Regions from separate parts of the Proteus penneri genome, predicted to be linked through region 1. Evidence: riboswitches for the same ligand, from Rfam matches in the RefSeq annotation. Region 1 holds a riboswitch; each other region holds the start of a gene.
What was found. Region 1 has a riboswitch for thiamine pyrophosphate ahead of thiB (thiamine ABC transporter substrate binding subunit). Riboswitches for the same ligand answer to the same signal wherever they lie in the genome.
Positions count from the first base shown of each region.

Region 1 (3,598 bases):
GCCAAATATTAGTTGAACTTAGATCATCATCTAAATGAAATAATAAACGGCGCCCTAATGCTTTAAGATCAGAGGCTCTTTCTCTCATGTAGCCATCTTTCAGGCTAGAAAATTGTGACGAAACTTTCTCAACAACCACTTTTACAGCCCATTCTGCGACATATCCTTGAGTAATAATCGCTGTCATTTTATGTTTAAGCTGGGGATCATTAAGTAAATGAGAGTAGAGATCAAAAATAGCGGCACTCTCTTTTTGTGCATTCGCCATAAAGCGTTTACTAAAGCGACGACATTCTGCAGTGGCATCTTCTAAAGCCACAGTGAGTCGATTTAATTCCGCCTTAATATCAAGTGCGCTGGCTTTAAATACATTTTCCAGAACTGGCTGGGAAATTTCTTGCCAACCATAAGCCATAACAACGCCAGTCGAAACTGAAAGTGCTTTAATCCGACTTTGGCGATATTGCCCAAAAAGCCCTTTAGTTTGTACTTGCGATAATGTAGCCCCGAGCTGTGTCGCCAGCGTCACCATAAAAGACTCTTCGCTTTCATTGAATAAGCGACGCTCTTTTTGCTGAACAACTAATACACCAAGGAGTTGGCGACGGTAGACAATAGGAACGCCAAGAAAAGCACGGAGATCGTCTTCTTTAACTTGAGGAAGGTACTTAAAACTAGGATGTTCGCGAATATCAGCGAGGTTGATAAGCTCTGAAAGACGCCCCACTTCACCAACCACGCCTTCATTAAATGAAAGACTAACCGCTCTCCCTCTAGGTTTTTTTAACCCTTTGGTCGCCATAAGATAAAAACAACTACGTTGTTTATCGGCAAGATAAATAGAACACACATCCGTGTGCATTGCCTGACACGTTTCCTTGACTAAGAGTTCAAGCGCTTCTGGAAGCCCAGCTGCCATAGCCACTTTTTCTACAATTTCTCGCAAACGTGTCAGCATAGTGTTATCTAATACCTTTTACGCCGATATCCATACGATGGACGCGGTAAAGACACTTGTTCTTGCAATGGCATGACTACTGGTGCGAACTCTTTCATTACACGTCGATAAACATCGCGTTTAAAAGAGACGACTTGTCGAACGGGGTACCAATAACTCACCCAACGCCAGCCATCAAATTCTGGCGTTTTGCTTTGTTGAACATTAATGTCTTTATCATTACTTGTTAACTGCAAAAGGAACCAACGCTGTTTTTGTCCAATACAAACAGGTTTTGTGTCCCAACGCACCAAACGCTTAGGTAACTTGTAACGTAACCAGTTACGTGTGGAGGCAAGAATTTTGACATCCTTGCGACTTAACCCAACTTCTTCGAACAACTCTCGGTACATTGCCTGCTCTGGCGATTCTCCAGGATTAATTCCCCCTTGAGGAAACTGCCATGAATGTTGCCCATAGCGACGAGCCCAAAGCACTTGCCCTTGCCGATTACAAATTACAATCCCTACATTCGGGCGGTAGCCATCATCATCAATCACTAGACTACCTCAATAACCAAATTTGAAAGATAACTCATTGTTTCATACTACCCACAAACGGTAAACCTCTATCAACAGACTTTGCATGGCGCGTGTATTTATCTACAATGGGAAAGTCTCAACGGGGTGCCTTTTTAGGCTGAGAAAAACTCGTGGAACCTGATCCAGCTAATACTGGCGTAGGGATTTGAGTCAGGATGTTGCAATATTCATTGGTTTGCTATCCTTACTCCTCAGATCCTACCTGACTTTTACTGAGGAACTAAACGTGTTAAATAAATCACTTCGCTTTACTTTCTTTCTGGGCGCACTGGGCATTATGGGCACTTTTTCAACTCAAGCCTTAGCACAAAAGCCCACACTCACTGTTTACACTTATGATTCATTTACCGCAGATTGGGGCCCTGGGCCTGCAATAAAAAAAGCGTTTGAACAACAATGTGATTGTGAGCTAAAACTGGTTGCTCTGTCTGATGGTGTATCACTCCTTAATCGCTTACGCATGGAAGGTGATAAAAGCAAAGCTGATATTATTTTAGGGTTAGATAACAATCTGATCCATGCAGCAAAAGAAACTGGACTTTTCGCACCAAGCAATATCGATACATCCAAACTCGCCTTACCTGAAAAATGGACTGACGATACCTTTGTGCCTTATGACTACGGTTACTTTGCTTTTATTTATGATAAAAACCGTGTCCAGAATCCACCCAAAAGCATGGCTGAACTGTTAAATAGCAAAGAAAAGTGGAAGATTTTGTATCAAGATCCTCGCACCAGCACACCGGGTTTAGGTTTAATGCTATGGATGCAGTCACTTTATCCTGAAAACACGGCTACTGAATGGAAAAAATTGTCAGAGAAAACGCTGACAGTCACTAAAGGTTGGAGTGAGTCTTACGGCTTATTCTTAAAAGGTGAAGGTGATTTTGTGCTTAGCTACACATCATCCCCCGGTTATCATATTTTAGCGGATAAAAAAGATAACTATGCTGCTGCGATTTTTGATGAAGGGCATTACTTGCAAGTCGAAGTTGCTGCAAAACTCAAATCAAGTAAACAACCTGAATTAGCGCAGCAATTTATGCAATTTATGCTCACCCCGACGTTCCAAGAAACGATACCTACAACCAATTGGATGTATCCTGTTATAGATATGCCATTACCGGATGTCTATTCCGTGATGCCTAAACCCGAAAAATCATTGCAATTCGATGCAGATATTGTCGCCAAAGAGCGCCAAACGTGGACGCGTAATTGGCAATCTGCGGTGAGTCGCTAATGGGAAGATGGCTTATCCCGGGGCTATGTGCCTCGGGTTTACTGCTTATTGTGGCATTATTGTCATTTGGTGCATTATGGATTAATGCGCCAAGTGGCGAATTATCCTCTATTTTTGCTGATGACTATTTATGGCATGTCGTGCGCTTTACTTTCTGGCAAGCCTTTTTATCTGCCTTATTTTCAATATTACCTGCCATTTGGCTCGCTAAAGCACTTTATCGACGCCAATTTAAAGGTAGAACACTTTTCTTACGTTTATGTGCCATGAGCCTTGTGTTACCCGTTTTAGTGGCACTTTTTGGTATTTTAACGGTTTATGGACGAGTCGGTTGGATTGCTCAAATCTGTGAATGGTTGGGGATTAATTACCAATTTACCCCTTATGGCTTACAAGGCATTTTATTAGCACACATTTTTTTCAATATGCCATTAGCAACCCGAATGCTGTTACAAGCTCTCGAAAGTATCTCGCCAGAACAACGCCAGTTAGCCTCACAATTAGGCATGAATGGTTGGCAGCGTTTTCGCTTTCTGGAATTTCCTTATTTATGGCGACAAATACTTCCCACAGCGTCACTGATTTTTATGCTCTGTTTTGCCAGCTTTGCTACTGTACTGGCGTTAGGTGGAGGCCCTGCGGCAACAACCGTTGAGCTAGCAATTTATCAAGCATTAAGTTATGACTACGATTTACATCGTGCTGCACTTTTAGCACTAATCCAGCTCTTTTGCTGTTTAGGCTTAGTACTTATCAGCCAAAAACTCAAAGGTACACTCTTTATTGGAGATAGCCAAAAACAGCATTGGCGCGATCCCG
Region 1 covers NZ_CP059690.1:2,671,219-2,674,816, forward strand. The annotation lists gene ptsP (phosphoenolpyruvate--protein phosphotransferase) at 1-958, opposite strand, end outside; gene rppH (RNA pyrophosphohydrolase) at 967-1,497, opposite strand; TPP riboswitch at 1,610-1,701, shown strand; gene thiB (thiamine ABC transporter substrate binding subunit) at 1,766-2,779, shown strand; gene thiP (thiamine/thiamine pyrophosphate ABC transporter permease ThiP) at 2,779-3,598, shown strand, end outside.

Region 2 (3,598 bases), 480 kb from region 1:
CATTAAGGTCAGCAATATCAAGGTCTTCTTGACCAAGGTGAACACCATAAGCCTGATGTTTAATGGCGAGTTGCCAATAATCATTGATAAACAGTCTTGCGTGATACTGTTTACCTAGTTTTATCGCCTCAATGATCTCTTGTTCAACGTCTTCTGGCTGTTTATCTTTTATACGCAATTGAAGTGTGGTAACGCCTGTTTTTAACAGGCGTTCTATCCATTCAATAGAATCAACAACGGGGTAAAGCCCAAGCTTTTTTTCTGTTGATGCAAACGGTGTGTTAGAGGATTTGTTCATTTTCAGTCACCTCAACACTGGCGATTTCTGCACCGTGGTATAATTCACTGCCGTGCTCTTTAAAGGCTTGAGACATTTGTTCCATACCAGCTGCATAATCACGTACTTCTTGCGTTATCTTCATTGAACAGAATTTAGGACCACACATTGAGCAGAAGTGAGCCACTTTACCTGATGCTTGAGGCAAGGTTTCGTCGTGATATTGACGTGCGGTTTCAGGATCAAGCGCTAAATTAAATTGATCTTCCCATCTAAACTCAAATCGCGCTTTTGACATTGCATTATCACGAATTTGAGCGCCAGGATGTCCTTTAGCTAAATCGGCAGCATGAGCAGCGATTTTGTAAGTAATAAGGCCTTGTTTTACATCTTCTTTATTTGGTAAGCCAAGGTGTTCTTTTGGCGTAACATAACAGAGCATTGCACAACCAAACCAGCCAATCATTGCTGCACCAATACCTGATGTGAAGTGATCGTAACCTGGTGCAATATCCGTAGTAAGAGGGCCTAATGTATAAAAGGGTGCTTCATGACAATGCTCTAATTCTTCTGTCATATTGCGGCGGATCATCTGCATTGGAACGTGGCCAGGGCCTTCTATCATGACTTGCACGTCATATTCCCATGCAATTTTTGTTAGTTCACCTAATGTATGTAACTCAGCAAATTGTGCTTCATCGTTTGCATCTTGAATTGAACCGGGTCTTAACCCATCGCCCAGTGAAAGGGAAACATCATAAGCGGTACAAATTTCACAGATTTCACGGAAATGTTCGTAGAGGAAATTTTCTTTGTGATGTGATAAACACCATTTCGCCATTATTGAACCGCCACGAGACACAATACCGGTTAGGCGTTTTGCCGTCATTGGCACATAACGTAACAATACACCTGCATGAATAGTAAAGTAATCAACCCCTTGCTCTGCTTGCTCAAGTAACGTATCGCGGAACATTTCCCAAGTGAGATCTTCAGCAATACCGTTAACTTTTTCGAGTGCTTGATAAATGGGAACTGTGCCGATAGGAACAGGGCTATTGCGAATGATCCACTCACGCGTTTCATGAATGTAACGGCCTGTTGACAGATCCATTACGGTATCTGCACCCCAGCGTGTAGACCAAATTAGCTTTTCAACTTCCTCTTCAATCGAAGACGTTACAGAAGAATTTCCGATATTGGCATTCACTTTCACTAAGAAATTACGCCCAATAATCATCGGTTCTGATTCTGGGTGATTAATATTGGCGGGAATAATGGCTCGACCAGCGGCAACTTCTTGGCGCACAAATTCAGGCGTAATATTGTCAGGGAGATGAGCCCCAAAGCTAAAGCCTGCATGCTGTTGGCGTAAAACTTCGCTACGAATTCTCTCGCGCCCCATATTTTCACGAATCGCAATAAACTCCATTTCAGGTGTGATAATACCTTTTCGAGCATAATGCAATTGCGTCACGCTTTTCCCCTTTAGCGCTTTTTTAGGGCTTGGTTTTAACGGGAAACGCAGATGCTCTAATCCTGCATCAGAAAGACGTTGTTGCGTGAAATCAGAGCTTAAGAGTGAAAGTGCTTCAGTATCGTTACGCTCATCAATCCATGGTTGGCGTATTTTTTTTAAGCCAAGATTAACGTCGAGTTGAGAAGCTGGATCGCCATAAGGGCCAGAAGTGTCATATACGGGAACTGGTTCATTATCTTCAAAAACAGGGTTTTCTTTTGATCCGCCTACCAATGTTTTATCAAGCTGGATCTCACGCATTGGTACTTGAATATCGCTACGAGAGCCTTCAAGGTAAATACGTTTTGAATTTGGGAAACTTACGCCTTGAATGGTGCTAATAAACTCTTGAGCAGCATCACGCTGTTCTTTTCGTGGGCGTTGTTTGTTGTTTGTTGGTGAAATATCTTTAACGGATATAGTTTGATTTTGGGACATAGCATTTCCTAATAAATATCATGCAGGCTAATCGCCTGTCGGGTGAATATTGAGAAAAATGCTTGTCTGGAGGTCGCAGGGAGTATCGACAGATAGGTGTATATGGGAGTGTAAAAATATACGCAATAAAGCTATCAAAAGGTCGAATCACTCTTGTTCCCTTCGCGGGTATTAACCCGATCAGGTTCCGCGGATCCCGAATTAACGGTCTCAGCCTGTGTTTATAATAGCCTTATAAACACTAGGCACTCCGACAAGAAGAACTCCAGTATATGAAAGATTTTGAAAACTACAAGTCTGACATGGGTTATTTATTTAAATTCCAATGTTGCTGTTTCCAGTTTTTCATGTGTGAAATTTGAGCTAACTGTTCATCTGGATTGATAACTGTGACGTTATCAGCTTGATAACACAATGGGAGGTCATTAGCAGAGTCAGTATAGAAATAAATATAAGTATTGTTAATGTTATTGGCTTCTTTCCATTGATTTAGACGCTGCACCTTTCCTTCTCGAAATGTAGGTGTACCTTCAATATATCCAGTGTAATAATTATCTTTAATTTGCATATCAATGCCCATTGAAATATCTGCATTGAGTTGTTTTGCAATAGCGTGAACGAGAAAAGACATTGTTGCTGAAATAATTATAACAGGAATATTTTGCTGTCGATATTGTGTAATTATTGATATTCCTTCTGGGTAAAATAGTGGCTGAACTTTTGTTTCAGTAAAGTCATTAACCCAATGATTTATTTTGTTTATATCATGATGTTTAAAATAAGATAAATGTTGATAAAGATATTGATTTATATCCAATTTTTCAGCGTAATAGTCTGCAATCATCTGCTCATCTAGTTTTAGGAAATGAGGATCAGTGACTATTTTTTTATCCCATAAATAGCGTGTCCATAAACGACTAGAATCACCCGCTAAAAGCGTTTCATCTAAATCAAAAATCGCAATTTTATTTTGGGTTTTATCTATCATGCTAGTATTCCTTTATTATAAATATAATTTATAAAATTCCTTTTTGAATGTTAATAAATTATAGAGAATAATCATAATACATTGAGAGGGTCTAACTAAAGAGAGTATCCTCTATTCTATATCATTATTTTGGATAGAATGGTCGTTATGCATTTATATACATTAACAGGCTCAGAAAAGGGCTGGTGGACAGTCAGTCTTGGTGGGCGAGTGTGGTTGCCTAAAGGTGAACTTCCGTTTGGTTTAGCTAAAGATTGGGATCTCATTGGTCAGCACGCTAAAATTGTGGGTGAATGGCAAGGTGAAACAGTTTGGCTTATTCATGGAAAAATGGATAACGATATGTGTTCACCAAGGCTTATCGCCTCACAAGATG
Region 2 covers NZ_CP059690.1:3,148,329-3,151,926, reverse strand. The annotation lists gene thiE (thiamine phosphate synthase) at 1-298, opposite strand, end outside; gene thiC (phosphomethylpyrimidine synthase ThiC) at 282-2,234, opposite strand; TPP riboswitch at 2,375-2,497, opposite strand; gene H1225_RS14160 (HAD family hydrolase) at 2,542-3,222, opposite strand; gene nudC (NAD(+) diphosphatase) at 3,370-3,598, shown strand, end outside.
Region 2: another riboswitch for thiamine pyrophosphate. It lies ahead of thiC (phosphomethylpyrimidine synthase ThiC); the one in region 1 lies ahead of thiB (thiamine ABC transporter substrate binding subunit).

Region 3 (3,598 bases), 830 kb from region 1:
GCAGCTTATTTTATTAATGGTCTTTTAAGTATTGATTCTTTGAAAGCAGATTACTGTACTATTGAAGCAGAAAACTTTCACTGGAAAGGTGAATCCCTCATTCTCGGTATTGGTAATGGTCGCCAAGCCGGTGGCGGGCAACAACTCTGCCCTGATGCATTAATTAATGACAATAAGCTTAATATCACTATTGTTGAAGCGCACGAATTACTCCCTTCTCTTTTCAATAGCCTGTTTGATCGGAAAAAAAATGACAAGATAATCGAACGTGAAAGTCGCTGGGTAAACATTAGTGCTTCTCATGAAATGATATTTAATTTAGATGGAGAACCCCTTTTAGGAAATAAATTTGAATTTATTGTGTTACCTGAAGCGATCCACTGCCGGTTACCGCCTCAATGTGACTTGTTATCTTAATGTAGATAAATGACAATCACTCTCATCTCATCATGAACTGGAGTATGTAATGACTGATATAGTAAGTTTGTTAGGTGCTGATGCGAAATCATTATTGGAACATCGTTGCCAAACCATCCCGAGCGAAAATCTCTACCTGCCAGGTTCTGACTTTGTTGATCGCGTTATGATTGATAACAATCGCCCTAATAGCGTGTTACGTTCAATGCAAACCCTGTTTAATCACGGGCGTTTAGCGGGAACGGGTTATCTGTCCATTCTACCTGTTGACCAAGGGGTTGAACATTCTGCTGCAGCCTCTTTTGCCGCAAACCCACTCTATTTTGATCCGAAAAATATTGTTGAGTTAGCTATTGAAGCGGGTTGTAACTGTGTTGCCTCTACTTATGGTGTTCTTGCTTCTGTTTCTCGTCGCTATGCACACAAAATCCCTTTTCTTGTGAAATTAAACCACAATGAAACCCTAAGCTACCCAGCGCAATATGACCAAACACTGTACGCCAGTGTAGAACAAGCCTTTGAAATGGGTGCTGTTGCAGTGGGTGCAACCATCTACTTTGGTTCACAAGAAAGCCGTCGCCAAATAGAAGAAATTTCAATGGCCTTTGAGCGTGCACATGAATTGGGGATGGTCACTGTATTATGGGCTTATTTACGCAACCCAGCCTTTAAAAAAGATGGCGTAGATTACCATGCAAGTGCAGATTTAACCGGTCAAGCAAACCATTTAGCCGCAACAATTGGTGCTGATATTGTTAAACAAAAAATGGCTGAAAATAACGGTGGCTTTAAAGCAATTGGTTTTGGTCATACTGATGAGCGTGTTTACACCAAACTCACTACTGAAAACCCAATTGATTTAGTTCGTTACCAATTAGCAAACTGCTATATGGGACGTGCGGGATTAATTAACTCTGGTGGTGCTTCAGGTAATAATGATCTTGAAGATGCTGTTCGTACCGCCGTTATTAATAAACGAGCGGGTGGTATGGGCTTGATCTTAGGGCGTAAAGCGTTCAAAAAATCAATGAAAGATGGCGTGGCTCTAATTAATGCCGTACAAGATGTTTATCTAAATAAATCTGTCACTATTGCTTAATTATCTGATTTTACGATCAGTTAAAGCCCCTTTTATAGGGGCTTTTTAGTATTACCACCAGCGATGAAAATGGTGTACAGGACCGAAACCTTGTCCAACCTCTAAACTATCTGCATGTTCTAACGCTTGTTGTAGATAGGCTTTTGCTTGCTCAACACAAATCTGCCAATTAACAACTTGGGGACGAATAGCGGCTAAAGCGGCTGAAAGTGTGCATCCTGTACCATGAGTATTTTTCGTATTCACACGTTTTGAGGTAAATCGCCACTCGCCATCTTGAGTAAATAACCAATCGGGACTTTCATCTTCAGTTAAATGTCCTCCTTTCATTAACACGGCTTTGCATCCTTGCTTTAGTAATGCATAACCTTGTTGCTTCATTGTTATTTCATCTTGAGCAACTTCACAACCTAGCAAGGCAGCTGCTTCAGGTAAATTAGGTGTGATCAAATCAACCAACGGTAAAAGCTGACTGACCATTTTATTAACCGCATCAGGCTGTAATAGAGGATCACCACTTTTTGCAATCATAACCGTGTCAAGAACAACAAAAGGAATAGCATATTGCTGAATTTTGTCGCAAACCACATCAATAATTGAAGCATTAGAGAGCATACCTATTTTGGCGCTATCAATTCGAACATCAGACAAGACAGCATCTAATTGAGCTGCAACAAAATCAGGGGATAAATCATAGACACTACGGACACCACAGGTATTTTGAGCAACAAGTGCTGTCATTACTGTTGTACCATAAACACCCAGTGCGGAAAATGTTTTCAGATCAGCCTGAATACCTGCACCACCACTAGGATCGGTGCCTGCGATAGACAATGCATTGAATCTCACTGATTAACTCCTCCTTTCACCAGTTACAGAAAAGTCGGGCTCTGTTAATCAGCAGAGTTACCTTGACTTCCCTACGCTGGCATTATCCAGATCAGGTTATACGGGTTCATCTCAGCCATAAGGCGCCCCGAGCCAAAGCCTGTAAATTCAGGCGATAAGAAGTATCGCATGCTCAAGATAAAGATGCTAGCTTGATAACAGACCTCTATTGACTAACTTTCTATTTTTGAGATTTGTTATTCAGTAAGATAAATCAGTGAAGGTTGTATATAATAAATACTAAGCCGATGGCTTATATTGCGCGAAACATCAATTTAAGGAATATATTTTAGCTATCTTTAAATAAGAAGAATAAAATAAATTATTTTGCTCGTTTTAACGACAATAGATATATTATCTGCTAAATGAGGTATTTATAATGCATTTCTGGACAATCACACAATGCGGAGGGGCTAAATGAAAAATGAACCATCGCAACAGAATAATGGACAATCAATGCCTTATCTTATTCCTGATGCAGACTTTAATGTAAAATTGAAAATTCACTCTAGAAATATTGATCATACAAAAGAATTCCTTGAAAAAGGTGTTGAAGACTTTGTATTACCAGAATATAGCATCCCCAATGGGTATCGTTTTGTTAAGTCTTTAAAACGAAATCAATATCGTTTAATTTCAACTACCAATGCACCTGAAACAGTTTATCTTGTAGAGCTTATTTTTCGCAAAGATATTATATTTAGCAAAACAACATGTACTCAAGTTAAAGTGTGGCGAACTGTTTCTGAAGAACATGATATTGCGACAAGATATCTCCCTAGATACTTCTTCAGCTATTTACTTAAAACATACAGTATTGTTGTTTCTGATGAAGAACAAACAGGTGCAGGTAAGCGTTTTTGGGAAACAATGATTGATTGGGCTTTTACTGTTCACCTTAATGTTTATATTTCAGATGGAACAGAAGAAAACCGCCCTCTAACCGTTGTGAAAGATACGGATGATCTTTATGAAAACTGGGATGCTTTCTGCTGGGGGAAAGATCGAGATACTCATACTCATCGGCTCCTTGTAATTAGCAAAGAAAAATTATCTCAATAATAAGTAATCTATTTCCTGAAAACGTGTGAATAAACATTATTCACACGTTTTTAATTTAGGATAATCTGCACAAAAAACCGACACTTCACTAAATAAAACCCACGTAACTTAAACAATTTATAAACCAACACA
Region 3 covers NZ_CP059690.1:1,840,813-1,844,410, forward strand. The annotation lists gene yegS (lipid kinase YegS) at 1-417, shown strand, start outside; gene fbaB (class I fructose-bisphosphate aldolase) at 467-1,516, shown strand; gene thiD (bifunctional hydroxymethylpyrimidine kinase/phosphomethylpyrimidine kinase) at 1,568-2,365, opposite strand; TPP riboswitch at 2,417-2,505, opposite strand; gene H1225_RS08415 (hypothetical protein) at 2,822-3,466, shown strand.
Region 3: another riboswitch for thiamine pyrophosphate. It lies ahead of thiD (bifunctional hydroxymethylpyrimidine kinase/phosphomethylpyrimidine kinase); the one in region 1 lies ahead of thiB (thiamine ABC transporter substrate binding subunit).